Regions from separate parts of the Staphylococcus simulans genome, predicted to be linked through region 1. Evidence: riboswitches for the same ligand, from Rfam matches in the RefSeq annotation. Region 1 holds a riboswitch; the other holds the start of a gene.

Evidence for each region. A riboswitch is a leader RNA that binds a small molecule or an ion and turns the genes downstream of it on or off. The one in region 1 is predicted to bind lysine.
Region 2: another riboswitch for lysine. It lies ahead of MUA87_RS07120 (aspartate kinase); the one in region 1 lies ahead of MUA87_RS05875 (amino acid permease).

Annotation. Positions count from the first base shown of each region.
Region 1 is NZ_CP095100.1:1,268,385-1,272,272, reverse strand. Features, by position in the region: ribosomal protein L20 leader region at 1-132, opposite strand, end outside; gene MUA87_RS05875 (amino acid permease) at 197-1,684, opposite strand; lysine riboswitch at 1,773-1,948, opposite strand; gene thrS (threonine--tRNA ligase) at 2,006-3,888, opposite strand, start outside.
Region 2 is NZ_CP095100.1:1,510,544-1,514,431, forward strand. Features, by position in the region: gene MUA87_RS07115 (aspartate-semialdehyde dehydrogenase) at 1-695, opposite strand, end outside; gene MUA87_RS07120 (aspartate kinase) at 775-1,977, opposite strand; lysine riboswitch at 2,065-2,241, opposite strand; gene MUA87_RS07125 (ABC-F family ATP-binding cassette domain-containing protein) at 2,495-3,888, opposite strand, start outside.

The DNA.
Region 1 (3,888 bases):
TAAAAAAGAGCGGACACAGAAGTGCCCGCTCTTTTCCATAAAGTCAACGTCATCATTGTAACGTTGTTTTGGACCTGCCAACAGCCTTAAGCGTCGCTACAGGTGAGAAGCGGGAAGCTTCTACTTGGTTCGTTTCGTATTCAACATATACAATCATATCAACATTACAAGACAAAGTCAATTAAAATTTTTAACTTTATTTAAATTGGCTCATATCCACGTCTTGACTTAAGTCAACTTGTTTCAATGGAATTTTTTTAGTTTTATATCTGATTTTATGATACAAGAAGAATGCTAAGAAAACTGGAATACCCATGTAAGTGATAATGAAGCGATTTGGATCAAAATCACCTGTTTTAATGAAATCAACATCTTGGCCGATAATAACAATCACACATAAGATACCTGCGAAAATCGGACCGAATGGGAACCATTTAGCTTTGTATTTCAATTCATGTTTATCATAATTTTGGACTTTAAAAGCACGTCTGAATCGGTAGTGACTGATTGCAATACCAACCCATGCGATAAAGCCTGTCATACCACTTGCTGCAACGATGTATTCATATGCATCACCGCTTAAGCGTTGTATTAAGAAGATTAATACTGTTACGGCGCCAGTTGCGATTAATGCTAAGAATGGCACACCATGCTTTGTAGTTTTACCAAATGCTGATGCTGCAAGTTTATCTTTACTCATAGAGTACAACATACGTGTTGATGCGTACATACCAGAGTTACCTGCTGATAATACTGAAGTTAAGATAACTGCGTTCATAAATGATGCCGCAAACGCTAAACCAGCATTTTTAAATACTAATGTAAATGGTGATGTCGCGATGTTATCTTCTCCGCCCATCAATGCTGGATGAGTATAAGGAATAATCATACCAATTACAAAGATAGCTAAGATATAGAATAATAAAATTCTCCAGAATACTTGTTTAATTGCTTTTGGTACAGCACGTTCAGGATTTTCTGATTCCCCTGCTGTAATACCGATTAACTCTGTTCCTTGGAATGAGAAACCAGCAATTAAGAATACACCTAAGATTGATAATAAGCTTCCGCCTAAATTACCACCTAAAATCGGGCCGTCACCAGAAGTAAATGTTTCAAATCCGATGAATTTACCGCCCATGATACCGACAATAGTAAGTAAACCGATACCAATAAAGACAATAACTGTTATTACTTTAATTAATGCAAACCAATATTCACTTTCACCATACACTCTAACTGATAATGAGTTTAAAGCGAAGATGATGATAAGGAAGAGTACACTCCATGCCCATGCAGGAATGCCTTTCATTGGATCCCAGTACTGAATCACTTGCGCTGCAATAGTTACGTCAGCTGCTACAGTGATAACCCAGTTAAACCAATAGTTCCATCCTAAAGCAAAGCCTAATGATGGGTCTACAAATCGTGTTGCGTACGTACTGAATGAACCAGATACTGGTAAGTACGTTGCCATTTCTCCTAATGATGTCATCAAGAAGAACACCATAATACCGATAACTGCGTAGGCGATTAATGCGCCGAGTGGTCCAGCATCATGAATTGCACCGCCAGATGTAACGAATAATCCTGTTCCGATACATCCCCCGATGGCGATCATGGAAATATGACGGTCTTTCAGACCTCTTTGGATGCCTGCATCCTGATTAGATTGATTGTTCATAATCGATTCCTTTCTTTAGTATAGAGGCTTGCATGAATACAAAAAATGATGGCCGCTACAGATATGCGACCATCACTTGAAATTTATCATATACGGTAGCACATCACATTATGTGACAGTCCAGTTCCTATTCGGAAACTGACCCAAAATACAATAGTTATGGCTATTGTAAATTTCGGCATCTTTGCCTTTAACTTATTCAACATACGCTCCAATAAAGCTTCTGATAAGCAACTCATCAAAGATGCAACCTCTAACACTTTTTTAATATTTAATTAACTACATTGTAATATACCTTAATTCCAGACTGATTTCAAGGTCTTAATTCGAACGTTGTTTTTTTAGACGAATTTCATCGACTAAATTCCAGATGAATTCATCTTTTTCTACAGTTTCTTGATCTTTAGAACCATATTTACGCACGTTCACTTCATTGTTTTCAATTTCTTTGTCTCCAATTACAAGTTGATATGGGATTTTATGCATTTGTGCTTCACGGATTTTATAACCCATTTTTTCATTACGATCATCAATTTCTACACGCACACCTTGTGATTTTAATTCATCTTGGATTTGACGTGCATAATCATAATGTAAGTCCACATTAACTGGGATGATTTCAACTTGCATTGGTGCTAACCAAGTTGGGAAAGCCCCTTTAGTTTCTTCAGTTAAGAATGCTACGAAACGTTCCATAGTTGATACCACACCACGGTGGATAACTACTGGACGGTGTTCTTCACCATCTTTACCGATATAAGCTAAGTCGAAACGTTCTGGTAATAAGAAGTCAAGTTGAACTGTTGATAAAGTTTCTTCTTTACCCATAGCTGTTTTAACTTGAACGTCTAATTTAGGACCGTAGAATGCCGCTTCCCCTACCGCTTCTTCATACGGTAAGTTCATTTCATCTACTGCTTCTTTCAACATTGCCTCAGCTTTGTTCCACATTTCATCATCATCGAAATATTTCTCTGTATCTTCTGGATCACGATAGCTTAAACGGAAGCTGTAGTTTTCGAAACCAAAGTCTTTGTAAACTTCTTGAACTAATTCAACTACACGTTTGAACTCTTCTTTAATTTGATCTGGGCGTACGAAAATGTGGGCATCATTTAAAGTCATACCACGTACACGTTGTAAGCCTGATACCGCACCACTTGCTTCATAACGATGCATTGTACCTAATTCAGCAATACGAATTGGTAATTCTCTGTATGAATGTGGTTTATTTTTATAAATCATCATATGGTGTGGGCAGTTCATCGGACGTAAAACCATTTCTTCAGTTTCGTCCAATTTCATTGGCGGGAACATGTCATCTTGGTAATGATCCCAGTGTCCTGAAGTTTTATATAAGTCAACATTAGCTAAAACAGGTGTATAAACATGGTCATAGCCTAAACTAACTTCTTTATCTACGATGTAACGTTCAATTTCACGACGAATTGTTGCACCGTTTGGTAACCATAATGGTAAACCAGCGCCTACTAATTGACTGTTCATAAATAAGTCTAATTCTTTACCGATTTTACGGTGGTCACGTTCTTTACGTTCTTCAAGCATTTTTAAATGTGCTTTTAATTCTTTTTTATCAAAGAACGCTGTACCATAAATACGTTGTAACATTTTATTGTTGCTGTCACCGCGCCAATATGCACCTGCTGTAGATAATAGTTTGAACTCTTTGATTTTTGAAGTAGATGGTACGTGTACACCACGGCATAAGTCAGTGAATTCACCTTGTGTATATAGTGTCACATTTTCATCTTCAGGAATTGCATCGATTAATTCTTGTTTATACGGATCGTCTTTAAAGAAGTCTTTCGCTTCATTACGGCTGACTACTTTACGTTCAATTTTATGATTTTCATTTACAATTTGTTTCATTGTTTTTTCGATTTCAGGGAAATCATCTGAAGAGATTTTAGCATCAGTATCGAAATCATAGTAGAAACCGCCTTCAATGACAGGACCTACTCCGAATTTCACGTCGCCATACAAACGTTTTAATGCTTGTGCCATTAAATGCGCTGTAGAGTGACGTAACACTTCAAGTGCTTCTTCACTGCCAGGAGTTACGATTTCAATTGATCCATCTTCTTCAAGTGGACGAGTCAAATCAACCATTTGTCCATTAAATTTACCTGCTACTGCTTTTTTTCTTAACCCAGGACTGATTGATTGTGCGATTTCTTCAGTAG
Region 2 (3,888 bases), 240 kb from region 1:
CTGTCTTGTACAGGTACACGCACACAAGTTGCTGTTACTTTTAAGTCTGGTAAGTTTAAGATTTTACGTGTCTCATCAATCATTTTTTGTTCTTCTTTTGTATAACCATTTTCTAAGAAGACATCAATGTGAGGTAACACGTTGTTATAAATAGGATGAGGATAAGTTTTTGGTTCTTCTCCTTTTTCTCCATTTAATAAATCTTCACGGCCAGCGTAACCTGAACCTGATACTGCTTGATATGTTGTATAAGCAACACGTTTTAAACCATATTTATCTTGTAATGGTTTTAAAGGTACCACTGATTGGATTGTTGAACAGTTAGGGTTTGCGATGATACCTCTTGTAAATTTAGGTTCATTGACTTCTGGTACGACTAAATCGATATCATCGTGCATTCTCCATTGACTTGAGTTGTCGATAACAATGGCTCCCGCTTCTTCAAAAATAGGTGAGAAGTGTTCACTTGTAGCGCCCCCAGCACTCATCAATACATAATCAAAATGTTCGCTTGCAGCGTCTTCTGTTAGTTCTTGAACTGTATATGTTTTACCTTGAAACTCGATTTCTTTTCCTGCTGATCTTGCTGAAGAAAATAATACAAGCTCATCAAATGGAATATTTTTACGATCGATTGTCTCTAACATTTTGCTTCCTACTAAACCTGTTGCACCTGCGATTGCTAATTTTGTCATATTCAATTCACTCCATATTATTATTTAAGAAAGTCGTTAATTCTTTCTTGAGTTTCTGATTCTTGCTGCTTTCCAACTTTTAAATATCAAATGTTTCATAAAGTTGTTTGACTGCACGTTCTCCGTTATCAGCATCGATAACATAAGAGATACTGATTTCAGATGTCGTTGTTTGATAGAACGGAATACCTGCATTAATTAAACTGATGAAAGCTTTCGATGCGACACCTGACATATCTCTCATACCTGATCCAATCAAGGAAATCTTTGCGTAGGCATCATTTAAATTATAATCTAAAGCTTGATAACTTTCTGACAATTTGTTAAAAATACCTTTGATTTGTGTCAAATCAGTATCTTTAATTGTAAATGAGAGCTGTAACCCTTCAAGGTTGACGATTTGAGAAATCATATCAACATTGACTTGTCCTTCTTCAAGTAAAGTAAATAAATCTGTTAAGAGTTTATTATCAGATAGGGGATAGCTGATAGTGACATGCATCATTTTGCTATCTAAAGCTACGCCCGTTACTGCTTTTTTCTCTAGTATTTCTGTTTGTGACATAATCCACGTTCCTTCCACATTTGATAACGTTCTTCCTAAATACAATGGAATGTTATAGTTATTTGCGAGTTCGACACTGCGTGTTTCTAAAACCCCAGCACCCAGTGCGCTCATTTCCATCATTTCTTCGTAAGAAACTACACTTAAACGTTTGGCATCTTTATAAATACGAGGGTCAGTCGCATAGACACCGTCAACGTCTGTATAAATTTCACATGGTGTTTGATTGGCTGCTGCTAATGCAACTGCTGTCGTATCCGAACCACCTCGGCCAAGCGTAGTCAATTCAAGTTCATCATTGATACCTTGGAACCCGGCTACAACAAGTACATCATGCGTTTCAAATGCTTTATCAAAAGTATCAGGGTTGATTTCTGCAATCCTGCTTTTGAGATGATGTCCAACTGTTTTAATTCCGGCTTGATATCCTGTCATGGCTCTTGCTTGAACGCCTATATCGTTTAGCACCATAGACAAGTAGGAAACAGTTTGCTGTTCACCAGTTGTTAATAAGAGGGCAAGCTCTTGTTGTTTTGGTTCGCTGGTCAGCGCAGCTACATTTTCCATTAATTGGTCAGTTGTTTTTCCCATTGCACTGACCACGACAATAAGTTGTTCGTCATTTTCAATTCTATTTTTCAGCATTTCAGCAATATTCCTAATTTTCGTAAAATCGCTGACAGACGAACCGCCGAATTTTAAAACACTTCTCTTCATTGCTTTACATATCCTCCTCGATAGTAGGGGAGAATCACATATATAAAAAGAGCAAGTCCGGAATGCGAACTTGCTCGTAAATTTATATACAAGTGATGCACTCCATTATTTGATAATAATGACAGACCCTTAGCTCTTAACCTGAAAGTCCAACAATCATAACTCTGCATTTATGATTATTTCGGCATCTCACCCTTTCCTTACCAACTGCAACAGACAGTAGGCGTGGCAAGTACTTATGATTGATGCGCCTCATCAAAAAAACTATTCAATTAATTAGTATGTATCACATTATACATAGTTACCATTGAGATGTAAACCAGAAATATATGATTTTTGGAAATTTACTGAAAAAAGCCTAAATTCCGAAAGTATTTACTAATTAAGTGTAATTTATACTTTGTTTTTTTCATCGTCTATTATCAATTTTTTAGCTATATACTCTATATAGACGGAACTGTAGGGATTAAACATAGAAAAAGAGGTTAGGATTTTTCACCTAACCTCTGCATAATTTCTAGCTTAATACACCAGTTTCTTTTAGGTACTCTTCGTAACTGATTTCTTTAGAAAGGGCACCTTGTGGGTTTAAGTCGATCACACGGTTTGCGATTGTGTTAATAAACTCAAAGTCATGTGATGTGAAGATGATTGAACCTTTGAATGATTTCAATCCATCGTTGACTGCAGTAATACTTTCTAAGTCTAAGTGGTTTGTTGGTTCATCCATTAAGAGAACATTCGCACTTGAAAGCATCATTTTACTTAACATGCAACGTACTTTCTCTCCACCTGAAAGGACACTTGCTTTCTTCTTCACTTCCTCACCGCTGAATAACATACGACCTAGGAAACCACGTAAGAATGTCTCAGTTTGTTCATCTTCAGGTGCATATTGTCTTAACCAGTCGACTAATGTCATATTCACACCATCGAAGAATTCTGAGTTATCTTTAGGGAAGTACGTACGTGAAGTTGTCACACCCCATTTAACTGTACCTTCATCTGGTTCCATTTCTCCAGCTAAAATTTTAAGTAATGTTGTTTTCGCAATTTCGCTATCTCCAACAAGTACAGCTTTATCGTTAGGGAACATTGTAAATGAAATGTTATCTAAGACTTTTTCACCGTCAATTGTTTTTGATACGTTTTCTACAAATAATAAGTCATTACCGATTTCACGTTCTGGTGAAAACTTCACGAAAGGATAACGACGAGATGATGGTTGAATATCATCTAACTCGATTTTTTCTAATTGTTTCTTACGGCTTGTTGCTTGTTTAGATTTAGAAGCGTTCGCAGAGAAACGTGCAATGAAGTCTTGTAATTCTTTAATTTTTTCTTCTTTTTTCTTGTTTTGTTCTTGCGCCATTTTTTGAGCAAGTTGACTTGATTGATACCAGAAGTCATAGTTTCCGACATACACTTTGATTTTACCGAAGTCTAAATCAGCAATATGTGTACATACGTTATTTAAGAAGTGACGGTCATGGGAAACTACAATAACTGTATTTTCAAAGTTAATTAAGAAATCTTCTAACCAGCTGATTGCAGGGATATCTAAACCGTTGGTAGGCTCATCAAGTAAAAGAACATCAGGTTCACCGAATAAACTTTGAGCTAATAATACTTTTACTTTTTGGTTGTTTTCTAATTCAGACATCTTTTTATCATGTAAATCAGCAGGGATGCCTAGACCTGATAATAATGTTGCTGCATCTGCTTCAGCATTCCAACCATTCATTTCTGCGAATTCGCCTTCTAATTCTGCAGCACGAATACCATCTTCATCACTGAAGTCTGGTTTCATATAGATTTCGTCTTTTTCTTTCATCACTTCATATAAACGCTCGTGACCTTGAATCACAACATCTAATACGCGCTCGTCTTCATAAGCAAAGTGATCCTGTT